3 regions of the Arthrobacter sp. UYEF20 genome follow, and region 2 is predicted to be linked to each of the others. Evidence: riboswitches for the same ligand, from Rfam matches in the RefSeq annotation. Region 2 holds a riboswitch; each other region holds the start of a gene.

Region 1 (4,121 bases), on a different contig from region 2:
GGGACGACTATGTCACCAAGCCCTTCAGCATGGAGGAAGTCCTGCTGCGCCTGCACCGGCTCGTGCAGCGCTCCGGCGCGGCCGCCATGGACTCAGCGGAGCTCGTGGTCGGTGACCTCGTCCTCAATATCGATACCCGCGAAGTCACCCGGGCCGGCGAGGAACTGCACCTCACCGCGACGCAGTTCGAGTTGCTGCGCTACCTCATGGAGAACCCCAAACGGGTCATCAGCAAGGCGCAGATCCTGGACCGGGTGTGGGACTACGACTTCGGCGGACAAGCCAACATCGTCGAACTGTACATCTCCTACCTCCGCAAAAAGATCGATGCCAGCCGCGCTCCCATGATCCACACCGTGCGCGGCGCCGGCTACGTCCTGAAGCCGGCGGACTGATCCGTGCGCGCTCTCTCCGGTGAGACCCCTGCCCCCCGGCGAAAGTGGCGCGACCCCTCCACCTGGCATCTGCGCACCCGGCTGGTCCTCGTCACCATGGCGCTGCTTGTGGCGATCTGCGGCGCCGTAGGACTTTTCAGCTACGCCTCCATGGACGTCGTCCTCACCAAGCAACTCGACACGCAGCTGGATGAGGCGTCCCACCGCGCCAGCTTGTTCGGACGGCCCTCACCCGGTAATTCCGGCGGACGCTCCGATCCGCTGGAGGCCCGCGGCCAGGGCATCGGTACGCTCAACGCGCGGATCCTGGGCGGCGCCGTCAGCAACCCCGGCTTCCTCGCCGGGGACGCCACCCGGAAGAGCCTCTCCCCCGATGACGACCACGTCCTCCTCGAGCTCACGCCCAACGGCCTCCCGGTTGACCGGACGCTCTCGGCCGGCGCCTACCGGCTCACTGCCGTGCGGACCCCCTATGGAGACGTGATCGTCACCGGGCTCCCGCTGGCGGAAAAGCAGAACACGCTGGCTTCGCTGGTGTGGACCATGGTGGTGGTGTCTGCCGGCGGCCTCGTCGTGATCGGTCTCGCCGGCACGGCACTGATCCGCCGGACCATGAAGCCGCTCGAACAGCTCTCCGACGTGGCCACCAAGGTCTCCCGGCTCCCCCTCGACGCCGGCGAGGTGGCACTCGCAGTCCGGGTGCCGGCGTCGGCCGCCCATCGTGGCACGGAAGTGGGCAGTGTGGGCTACGCGCTGAACCAGATGCTGGACAATGTCTCCAACGCGCTTGAGGCGCGGCAGCTCAGCGAAATGAGGGTGCGCCAGTTCGTGGCCGATGCCTCGCATGAGCTGCGGACCCCGTTGACCGCCATACGCGGCTACACCGAGCTGATGCGGATGACCGAGCAATTCACGCCGGACGGCGAGAAGTCCCTCGCACGGGTGCAGAGCCAGTCCGAACGGATGACCACCTTGGTTGAGGATCTGCTGCTGCTGGCCCGCCTGGACGAGGGCCAGCCCCTCAAGCTCAGCGAGGTGGACCTCACCCAGCTGGCAATCGAGACGGTCAGCGACGAGAAGGTCATGGCCCCGGATCACCTCTGGCAGCTGGAACTGCCGGAAGAGCCGGTGGTGGTCCGCGGCGACTCCGCGCAGCTCCATCAGGTGCTGGCCAACCTGCTCTCCAACGCGCGCAAGCACACCAGGGCCGGGACCACCGTGGTGACCGGAGTGATGCGTTCAGCCGATGGAAGCGCCGTGGTCACGGTGACCGACAACGGCAACGGAATCCCCGCTCAGTTCATGAATAAGGTCTTTTCACGCTTCGCCCGCGCGGACGCGGCACGGAAGAACCCGGCAGTCACGACGGCGGCCGCTGCCCGTCCGGGGATTCCCCGCAGCCACTGGGCCCCCGCCGTCGCCCCGGCAACCACTGCCGAGGGGACCAGCGGGCTTGGCTTATCGATCGTGCAGGCGATTGTCGCGGCCCACGGCGGCACCGTCGAGGTCACCTCCCGGCCAGGCAGGACGGAGTTCGCCGTGCGCCTGCCCACGAGCCCGCAGGTGGCGTAGCCACGGTGCGGAGGGCTGGGCGGAAGAGCGCAAGGCGACACTCCGCCGTCGTGATGTCCGTTACCAAAATGTGACTCTCGGATGGAACTCCTGTACGGTTTTTAGAGTGCGGCCGCCACTGGGCCGTGCATCCGGATGGACGCCAAACTCTGCCGCTTCCCGGATTCGCTAGACCAGGCAGAGGCGGGGAACCCAGAGTTCCCGGGCATCTGCATTTATGCACCCTTGGGGTGAAGCCGACACGTGAAGCTCCGTGCGGCCGGATTTCTCATCCGAACCCGACAGCTAACTCCGCAGGCGTTGAGAGGCATCATGACTAAATTCAAGGTACAAACGCGCCGCGAAGGCGCCGCAGGAAAATTCGGCTCCACGCATTCACGCCACCGCGCCGAGTCAGCCAAGCCGGCCTCGGCCCTGTCCCGGTTTACCGCGGGCATCGGTTCCACCGGCCGCCGCGTCGCCGTCGTTGCCACCGTTTGCGCGGTCCTGGTCGGAGTTGGCGCTGCCGGGCAGGCCGCCGAGACGTCCAGCCGCAACTCCACCGCCGGCAGTTCCAAGGCGTCCGCCACCATCGCCGACCCGCTGACGCCCCTGAACTTCGAACGGGTCCGCGACGCCCAGGCCTTCGTGCCCCCCGGCGCCAGCGTTGAGGCCCCGTCCGCGGCGGCGAAGCCCGCTGAAGCACCTGCCCCGGCTTCTGCCGCGGCACCGGCCCCGGCACCCGCCGAGGCGCCGGCACCCGCGCCGGCACCTGCCCCGGCCCCGGCGCCCGCACCGGCACCGGCCCCCGAAGCGGCGGCGCCCGTCGCCGTTGACGATCCCGCCGGGGCCCAGGCCTACGCCGCCTCCCGGCTGGAATCCTACGGCTGGGCGCCCGGCGAAATGCAGAGCCTGATGAAGCTCTGGACCAAGGAGTCCGACTGGAAGACCACGGCCACGAACCCGAGCAGCGGCGCCTACGGTGTGGTCCAGTCCCTGCCGGCCGAAAAAATGGCGAGCGCCGGCGCTGACTACCGGACCAACTACCGGACCCAGATCAACTGGGGTCTCAATTACGTCAAGGAACGCTACGGCTCCCCCAGCGGCGCCCTGAGCTTCCATTACGCGAACAACTGGTACTAAGCCGGCCGGCAGTTTCCCCGGACGTACCTGCTTCAGGACGTACCTGTTTCAGCAAGAATGCCCCGAATCCCTGCGGTTCGGGGCATTCTTTCGTGCTGAGTGCTGAGTGCTGGCCGCGGGCGGAGCCGTGCGCTGGTGCGTCCAGCGCGCAATTTCGTTAGTTCGTCGGGGGTCAGGTCCAGGCGGTGGGGTGGTTGAGGCGGAGGCCGCAGGCGGTGCCGCGCCAGGCCATCACGGGCGGCGGCTTCAAGGACCTCGACCAGCCGGCTCGGTCGACCGGAATACACCACCGGCCTCGACCGCCAGCTGCCACGCCTGGGCAGGTACGAGCACGCACCGGCAGCCTGACACCGACGGCCTCAGCGAAAATGACCACCGGTCAGGACATGCCCCGCGCCGGGGTCGGCGGATGGACATACTCCGGCTATGCCCTGTCCCGGGCGCGAGGACTCGGCGGTCCTCCCGGGAAGTAGCCCGGCGCCGGCCACCGGAAACGCCCCACGCACCCCTGCCGTGACGTTCCTCCCCGGTTGCTTCGGCGCCACGCGCAAACCGCCCGCGGGAATCCGGGGTTCACCACGGCAGGCAGGCGGTTCGGCGGCAAGCAACCGGGCAGGAGGGACCCGCCGACTGCCCGCGTCCACGTGCCCGGCTTCCGGCCAGGGAACGTCACGGTGCCGCCGGTGCCGGGCGCGAAGACTGGGCGGTCCTCCCGGGGAAGTGGCCCGACGCCCGCAGCGGAGTCACTGTACGTGCCCCCGGATCAGGACATGCCCCGCGCCGGGGTCGGCGGATGGACATATTCCGGCTATGCCCTGTTTCGGGCGCGAAAACTGGACATGTCCCCCCCGGCGCGACGACTGGGCATGTCCCCCCCGGCGCGACGACCGGGCCTCAACCCCCGACGAATTAACGAAAATGACGTCTAGCCGTTGGGCCGGTTGGGGATGTACTGGACCGCCCATTTGTTGCCGTCGGGATCCGCAAAATGGACGAAGTGCCCCCAGTCCTGGACATCGACGTCGCTGACGT
Region 2 (4,121 bases):
AGGCTTCGGCCCAGCGGTAGATCCGCCCGGCGGAGTCCGCGGTCCGGCCCGAGGCGAAGTCCAGGCCGCCGTTGGCGTTGAGCCACTGCACCTGGGCGTCCAGGGTGACCAGGGTGGCCAGTGCCGGGGTGTTGTAGGTCTGGTTCAACCGGGAGTTGTCGATTGCCGTCTGCAGGTCCAGGAAATCCGGGATCCAGCGGTCGCTGGCCTTGATCCGTGCCGCCCGCTCCAGTGCGGCGGGGGAGAACAGGCCGAGCCACAGGCCGCCGTCGGACGCGAAGTTCTTCTGCGGGGCGAAATAGTAAACGTCCGCCTCGGCCACATCCACGTCCAGGCCGCCGGCCGCGGACGTGGCGTCAACCAGCACCAGCGAACCCTCATCGGCGCCGGCCACGCGCTGGACCGGGGCGGCCACGCCGGTTGAGGTCTCGTTCTGGGGCCACGCATACACATCGACGCCGGCCTCAGCGCGTGCGGCCGGACGGGTGCCAGGCTCGGACTTGATGATGGACGATTCGGCCAGGAACGGCGCCTTGTTGGTAGCCGAGGCAAACTTCGAGCCAAACTCGCCGAACGAGAGGTGCTGGGCCTTGGTCTCCACCAGGCCGAAGCTCGCAACATCCCAGAACGCCGTGGAGCCGCCGACGCCCAGAATGACCTCGTAGCCATCGGGAGCGCGGAAGAACTCGCTCAGTCCGTTCCGGACCGAGCCCACGAGGTTTTTGACCGGCGCCTGGCGGTGGGACGTTCCCAGCAGGGTTGCCGAGGCGGCGAGAGCTTCCATCTGTTCCGGGCGGACCTTGGAGGGGCCGGCACCGAACCGGCCGTCCTTGGGTAGGAGGTTTGCGGGAATCGTGATGCTGGTATCGCTCACAGTGGCTCCATTTTCGGCTGGTACAACGCTTGGCGGCTGGTACAACGCTTGGCTTGGGCGGCGGCCCGGCAGGGTGGCTGCAACGAAGCCTCCTTTTCATTCTGCCTGACTGCCGCGGGCGGGCGGGAAAAGAGTCCGTCATAGTCCGGTCATTGAGACAAAGCCGCTCGCCCCGGGCTCGTGCTGAAGCGCCCGGGGGATTATCCGGAGTAATTCAAAATAGGCTAAGCTGTTTTGCGAACGTACGGCCGTTCCCGCCAGGGCACGCTGCCTGCAACCGGCACGCGGTACGGTGGGAATGACGCAAGGACGGCGCTCGAGGAGCTGAGCTGAATGACGGATCTGATCGATACAACCGAGATGTATCTGCGGACCATTCTGGAACTTGAAGAAGAGAACATCGTCGCCCTCCGCGCCCGCATCGCCGAACGGCTGCGCCACTCCGGCCCCACCGTCTCGCAGACCATCGGCCGCATGGAGCGCGACGGCCTGGTGGTTGTTTCGGGTGACCGGCACCTTGAGCTGACTGAAACCGGCCGGAAACGTGCCATCGGCGTCATGCGCAAGCACCGCCTGGCCGAGCGGCTGCTGGCCGACGTGATCGGCCTCGACTGGGCCTACGTCCACGAGGAAGCCTGCCGCTGGGAGCACGTGATGAGCGAGCGGGTGGAACGGCGGATCTTCGAAATGCTCAACCATCCCACCGTCTCTCCTTATGGAAATCCAATCCCCGGGCTCGCGGAGCTCGGCGGCGTGCCCTCCCAGCCATCCTCCGACGGAGTCGTGAATCGAGGAGTCGTGAATCTGCTGGAAGCGATGGCCGGCTACGGGGCCGATTCCCGGATCACGGTGAACCGGCTTGCCGAGCCCATCCAGGTGGAACCGGAACTGCTCGTCCAGCTCGACGAGGGAGGCATCCGTCCCGGCGCCCTTGTGTCCCTGGAACGCGTCGGGGAGTACATCTCGGTCCGCGTTCCGGACATTGAAGGCGCCCTCGAGCTGCCTCCCGAGGTGGCCGCCCACGTGTTTGTTACCCTCGGCTAACCGTCCGGAACCACAACTCGTGGGACGACCCATGAGTTGTGCACAGCAGAGATAACGGGATTATTACTGGGCGGCTTAATCGCCTATAGTTAGTGGCTAGTACCGATACCAAAGCGTTACCTGATCCGGAGCCGAACTCTGCCAGCGGATCAGTCGCAGAGTCACCTTATGGCAGAGGCGGGGGAACCACTTCCGGCTGTCTTCGAGCAGCCTTGGGGTGAAGTCCGCCAGCGGCAAGCACACTCCACCGAGGGACTTTTTTTGGATTCCCCTGTGCCTGGATGCTTGTTCACGGCGGACCGGGTCTTTGAACTCTCTGACCCGAATCCGACAGCTAACTTCGCAGGCTATCCAGAGAGGAACCGTTCTTGACCACCCAAACCTCGCGGGGCCGCCGCCGCGCGACCGGCCCCGCTCCGGAGCCGCGACCGGCCGTCGCCGTCATGGCAGACCGGCCGCGTGACGCGCACCGCGACGAGCGCCGCGGCCGCCGGAGCCCGTTCCGCCAGGTAACGGAATTTGCCGCCGCCAGTGGGGTGGGGCAGAAGGCCGGCATTGCCCTGGCGGCTACGGGCCTGGTCCTGACGATCGCTGTCCCCGCCACCGGCCCGGTCATGGCTACCGACGGCTCGTCGGGCTCGGTCTCCGCTACGGCGCAGCCGGATGTAACGGCCGCCTCCGCGGCCAAGATCGACTTCAGCCGGACCGCCGTGACCACGAAGGGCGATCCCGACGGCAAGCTGAAGCAACTGCTGAGCGCGCAGTCGGCGGGCAGCATCACGCGCGCCGCTTCTTCCGGCAGCCTGGGCGCACCGCTGGACCAGATGGTTTCCGCCTCGCCCTTCGGCTACCGCGTCAGTCCCATCACCGGCGGTGCCGGCGAGTTCCACCGCGGCCAGGACTACGCCGCGCAGTGCGGAACGGCGGTCCACGCGGCCGCCAGCGGCACCGTCACGTTCACCGGCTGGCATCCCTTCGGCGGTGGCAACCGCGTGGTGATCGACCACGGCAACGGCCTGGAGACCACCTACAACCACCTGTCCTCATCAAGCGTCCGTGTTGGCCAGACGGTCTCCCGCGGCGATGTTGTGGCCATGAGCGGGACCACCGGCGCCTCCACCGGGTGCCACCTGCACTTCGAAGTGATGGTCAACGGCGACGTCGTGGACCCCACCGGCTGGCTCTAAATAGCCGATGGATGACTCTCGCATTCTTGTGACACGCCGTGATCTGAATGTGACATTGGGTCCCAACTGCTGTACCGTATGAAGTACGCCAACTTCTCCGAAGTTGGCGCTCTTGAGTGGATTGCCTAGCTCTGCCACCGCTCAAGGTCCGTTCGCATGACATCGTCTGGCAGGGGCGGGGGAACCAATTTTGGTCTTCGCAAGAAGACCTTGGGGTTAAGTCGCAAAGCTTTCCAGGAAGCAGCGCGGCCGGGTGACTCCCATCCGAATCCGACAGCTCACCTCGCAGGCATTGGGAGAGGCTACTTTCGTGTCTTCACGCCACAATGCTGCGCTTAAACGCGCTTGCGCGGCTCATTCGAGCCCGCTGAAATCCACGTCCCGTGCTGCCCTTGCCGGCGCCCGGAATGGATCTCACTCCGCCGACTCAATCTCTGCTGAGTTCGGCCCGCAGGCCAAGCACCTGCAAGCAGTTCCCGCTTTTGGCGCGTCTTCGCAGTACACCCTTCGCTAAGTAACCCATTCGGGGCGATCCGGCGTACCCCCAAGATGCCGGAGCGTCCTCTGTCCGCGCCTGAAAAGTGCGGTCCAAGGATCACGAAAGAGAGAACTTAATGACTACTCGTGCAAATACTGCACGGCACCGCGCCGAGGTCACCAAGACCAACTCGCTTGCTGTCATTGCCAAGGCCGTCGGCGACAACGCCGGTACCATGGGCCGCCAGGCCGCAGTCGTCGCTGCCGCTTCCGGGCTGGTCCTGACCAGCGGAATCGCAGCCAACGCTGCCGAGACCAACGTTCAGCGCGAATCCACCTCCGCTTCGGCACTCGAAGTCCAGTCGGGCACCCCGGCAACGATCTCGGCGGCTTCCACCATTGCGATCTCCTACGAGAAGCCGGCCGTTTCCACCTCACCTGCTCCGGTCGTCGAGGCCGCAAAGCCCGTCGTCAACGTCCAGGACTCCAAGGCCGGTGCCGCCGGCGCCTCGGCCTCGACGCAGGGACTCTCCGTTGCC
Region 3 (4,121 bases), on a different contig from region 2:
CCCAGCCGGCCGGGACGATGCCGTAGCCGGGGAGCCGGGCCGGTTCGCTGTCTCCCTGGAACAGGGCGCGGTCGGTCATGACGAGCTGGATCTCGATGCTGCTGATTCCACCCGCCTTCCCCGTGATGCGTTTCAACCAGCGCGTCGGCCATGAGCTGACCCCGGCCCCCGGGGTCCCCGCCAGCGCAGGGTGTCGGCGTGGCGGCTCAGCGCCGCGTACGCGGCCACGCCCTCGGCGACCGGGAGCAGGGCGGTCAGGTAACACATGGTGTCCGGGGCCGGGCGGAGGCTGACATGCCGCTCCGCGGCGGCGTGGCTGGCGCGTTGGGTGATGGAGCGGGGGTCCCGCCGGTACGCCGAGGCCCGGGCCGCGGCAACGATTGCGCGGTCCCCGGCCCCGGCGAACGTGCCGGTATCGGCGGCGAGCTCCTCGTCCACCGCGCAGCGGTCCGCCGCACTCAGGCAGGCGGTTTCCTTCACGAGCAGTGTGGCACGCCATTCGTTGAGCTGCCCGGTGTCCAGGGCGGCCAACGTGTGGGGCATTTCGGTGACGAGGGCGTTGGCCAGGCCCAGGAGCCGGCCGCCGCGGGCCGGGGATTCGCGCCGGGCCAGGGCGATCTGCGCCGCGACCCCGGCCCCGAGTTCGGCCGCCGGCATCCCCGCCGCGCGCTGGACCCGCCGCTGGGCGGCATCGAAGGCGACCGCAACACGTGCTTGCAGTGCGGCCGCGGCGGACTTCAGGTCCTCCAGCTGCCGGAGCTGGTCGATCAGCCCGGCACCGCCGTCGTCGTCGGCATCCGTGGCGTGGCAGGGACGGACCGTACCGAGCAGGCGGGCGACGTCCGTGACCGCGGCGCCGCTTCCAGCGTCGCCATGTCCTCCCGGAACCACTTCGGGCTCTCGCTTGCCGTCCATGAACCCAGTCTAGAAGCGGGGTCAGACAAAAAAGCCCGGCAGAAAGAGCCGGGAGACAGGCCACCTAGAAACCGGCGCGGAGACCCCACAACAATGCGAAAGACGCGGAGACCCCACAACAATGCGAAAGAATGGTCCCATGAGCGACGCCGGCGAGTTTATCGATTCCTCGCTGCAACGCGAAGGGTCCTGGTCCCGGGCGGACGAGTTGCAGGCACGCGTGGGCGGCGATCTGAGCTTCTATGGCGCCTCGGTCGGGGCGGTGCGCGGAACTGTCCGCGACGCGCTGCGCCGCCACCGCGAGTTGCTGCATGATGACATCACCGCGCTGAGCTCAGAACTTTGGTCCGTACCGGTTTTCGAGCGACGGCTGGCGGCCGTGGTCCTGCTGCAGTCCAAGGTCCACATGCTGGACAACGCGGACCTGACCCGGATTGAAGGCTTCCTGAGAACCGCGCAATTGCGGGAGCTGGCCGATCCGCTCGCCGTCGACGTCGTCGGCCCGCTGGTTTCGGGACTGGACCTGCTGGGCAGGGTACGAGCGGACAGCGTGCTGGACCGCTGGGCCCGGGAACCCGACGTCTGGCTGCGCCGCGCCGCCCTGCTCTCGCCGCTCCGGGCGCTCCGGGCCGGCGGGGGAGACTGGCGCAAGTTTGTCGGCCTGGCCAAGGCGGCGCTGGCCGTCTCGCCGGAGCACGACGCGGACGCCGATACCGACGCCGACCTCCTCAGGGAGGCAGTCGCTGTGGTGCTCGACGACGTCGCGAAACACCGGCCAGAGCTGGAATTCACGGCCACCGGGACGTGACGGAAGCGTCCCGCATCAGCTGTCCGACCGTCGCTGCACAACCGCGTAGGCCTTGCCATCCAGGAACTGCCAGTCCGTGACCACCATAAAGCCGAGTGCATCCACACGGTCGTTCAGGACATGGGCGTCGAAACCGCCGTCGCGGGGCTCAGCGTCCCAGGTTGAGACGCGGACTTCCTGGCCTTCGAGGATCAGCAGCTCGGTGTTGACGTCAAAATCCTCCTGAGGCTGATCGCTCAGCTGGCAGATGGCGACACAGTGGCTGTTCATTTCGGGCCTCCGCTTCAGGGATCGCTGCTGGCATCATCCTATGCCTGAGCCCGGGGATGCAGATGGAAAAAGCCCTCGTTTGGACCCCCGCCCCGTTACCTCAATGTGACATTCCGTGATTATCCCGTTACCGTTGTTAGGTGCCTGTTGTCTCCGATACGGGCGCTCCCCAGCCGATTGCCTAACTCTGCCGCGGCCCCGGGGATAACTCGCATCAACGTCCGGCAGAGACGGGGAAACCACTTTTTGACCAGCTGACAGGCAGGTCTTGGGGTGAAGCCGCACGGCCCGCAACGCGGGCCCCGAGTGCGGCCGGGTGCCTCCCATCCGAATCCGACAGCTCACCTCGCAGGCATTGGGAGAGGCTACATTCATGACTTCACGCAATACTTCCGCGCGCCATCGCGGCACCACCACCACGAGCCCGCTTTCGGCAATTTCCTCCGCATTTGCGGGCAATGCAGGCACGATCGGCCGCCAGGCCGCCGTGATCGCCGCAGCATCAGGTCTGGTACTCAGCAGCGCCATGGCCGCCAACGCGGCGGAGGCACCCGTCGAGCGCAACGCCGCACCGGCGTCGTCCGTTGACGTCAACAGTCAGGTCTCCGCTCCGGTCAGCGCGGATTCCACTGTTCAGATCGCCTTCGAGCGTCCGGCCGTGGTCTCGACTCCGGCGCCCGTCGTCGAACAGCCCAAGCCGGCTGCAGCCGTCCCCGCCGCCGCCCCCCAGCCTGCCGCAGCTCCTAAGGCTGCCGTGCAGGTCCAGGCAGCTGCCCCGGCTCCCGCCGCTGCCCCGGCAGCCGGCGGCGTCAACGCCGCGCTGCTTTCGGCCGCCTACGGCCAGGTTGGAATCATGCAGGACTGCACTGCGATGGTCGAAAAGGCGCTCGGCGCAGCCGGCATTCCGGTAGGCGACATCGGCCCGACGGCGTTCCTCAAGTACGGCAAGGTTGTGGCGACTCCGGAGCCGGGCGACATGATCGTCCAGTCCGGCCACGTTGCCATCTACGCCGGCAACGGACAGGCCGTCAGCGGCGGCATCAACGGCAATACAACCGTGGCGCACCCGCTGTCGTGGCTGACCGCCACGGGCCCCGTGACGTTCGTCCGCGCCGGAGTCTGACGCACAGCAGCGAAAGAGGCCGGTGATCAGTTGCCTTGGGGGCAGCGGATTGCCGGCCTTCTGCATGCCGTCGCGTCAGCGAACCAGGGGAAGCGCCAGCCTCATGGTGGTTCCCTCCGGACCTGTCCGGGCTACCTCGACGGTGCCGCCGGCGGCCGTGGCGATCTCGCGGACCAGGGCCAGACCGATGCCGAAGCTTCTCTGCCGGCGCGGCGCATCGGCGCCCGGAGTCCTGACGAAGCGGTCAAAAATCCGGGCCTGGTCGACGCCGGTGATCCCAGCCCCCGTGTCCGCCACGGTGATGACCGCGTGGTTGTTCTCTGCCGCAGTGCTGATGGTGACCTGTCCGCCGGCCGGGGTGTGGGCGAGGGCATTGTCGGCCAGGGCGAGCACCGCGCGGCGGAGGGAGTTCTGGTCGATGCGGGCCAGAGGCCGGCCGCCGCCGGAATCGCTGCCGGAGCCGCCTCCGGAATCGCCCGCGGAAGCCCTGGCGGACGCCCCGTCGGACGCATCCGCGGAAAAGGTGAGCCGGACGCCCTGGCGTGCCGCGAGTTGTTGCAGGCTCTCGGTGACGGAGGACGCGACGTCGGCCAAATCGGCCGGTTCTGTCGCTGGGTCCGGCGTCCCCCTCGTTGCGGCCAAGAGCAGCTCATTGACGATCCCCGTGAGCGTTGCCGTGTCTTCCCGGATTTTGACCAAGGCCTGGCCCGGTTTGGAGTCCGGCGCGGCGTCGCGTTGGGCCAGCTGGATGCGTGCGTCGAGGATGGCGAGGGGGGTGCGCAGTTCATGGCTGGCATCCTGGACGAACCGCCGCTGCAGGGCCAGCGCTTCCCCCAGGGGCCGGATGGCGCTCCGTGCACTGAGCCACCCGACGCCGCCGGCCAGCACGATCCCCGCTACCCCGGCGATGATCATGGCCTCGATCAGGTCCTTGGAGTCGAGATAGGTGTAGGCCTTCCCGGCCACGGTGGCGGATGGCAGGTCCGGGTGAGCCAGCTTGTTCAT

What was found. A riboswitch is a leader RNA that binds a small molecule or an ion and turns the genes downstream of it on or off. The one in region 2 is predicted to bind cyclic di-AMP.
Region 1: linked by a shared signal. The riboswitch ahead of ABIB26_RS10085 (aggregation-promoting factor C-terminal-like domain-containing protein) and the one ahead of ABIB26_RS05470 (M23 family metallopeptidase) in region 2 are both predicted to bind cyclic di-AMP.
Region 3: linked by a shared signal. The riboswitch ahead of ABIB26_RS12480 (hypothetical protein) and the one ahead of ABIB26_RS05470 (M23 family metallopeptidase) in region 2 are both predicted to bind cyclic di-AMP.

The regions. Positions count from the first base shown of each region.
Region 1 is NZ_JBEPNP010000007.1:76,647-80,767, forward strand. It holds gene ABIB26_RS10075 (response regulator transcription factor) at 1-395, shown strand, start outside; gene ABIB26_RS10080 (HAMP domain-containing sensor histidine kinase) at 492-1,967, shown strand; cyclic di-AMP (ydaO/yuaA leader) riboswitch at 2,124-2,281, shown strand; gene ABIB26_RS10085 (aggregation-promoting factor C-terminal-like domain-containing protein) at 2,280-3,089, shown strand; gene ABIB26_RS10090 (glyoxalase superfamily protein) at 4,015-4,121, opposite strand, start outside.
Region 2 is NZ_JBEPNP010000003.1:283,611-287,731, reverse strand. It holds gene serC (phosphoserine transaminase) at 1-874, opposite strand, end outside; gene ABIB26_RS05475 (iron-dependent transcriptional repressor DtxR) at 1,208-1,918, shown strand; cyclic di-AMP (ydaO/yuaA leader) riboswitch at 2,068-2,282, shown strand; gene ABIB26_RS05470 (M23 family metallopeptidase) at 2,287-3,105, shown strand; cyclic di-AMP (ydaO/yuaA leader) riboswitch at 3,253-3,411, shown strand; gene ABIB26_RS05465 (NlpC/P60 family protein) at 3,720-4,121, shown strand, end outside.
Region 3 is NZ_JBEPNP010000010.1:7,753-11,873, reverse strand. It holds partial or broken gene ABIB26_RS12495 (HNH endonuclease) at 1-915, opposite strand, end outside; gene ABIB26_RS12490 (DNA alkylation repair protein) at 1,055-1,723, shown strand; gene ABIB26_RS12485 (hypothetical protein) at 1,739-1,993, opposite strand; cyclic di-AMP (ydaO/yuaA leader) riboswitch at 2,172-2,358, shown strand; gene ABIB26_RS12480 (hypothetical protein) at 2,367-3,116, shown strand; gene ABIB26_RS12475 (sensor histidine kinase) at 3,192-4,121, opposite strand, start outside.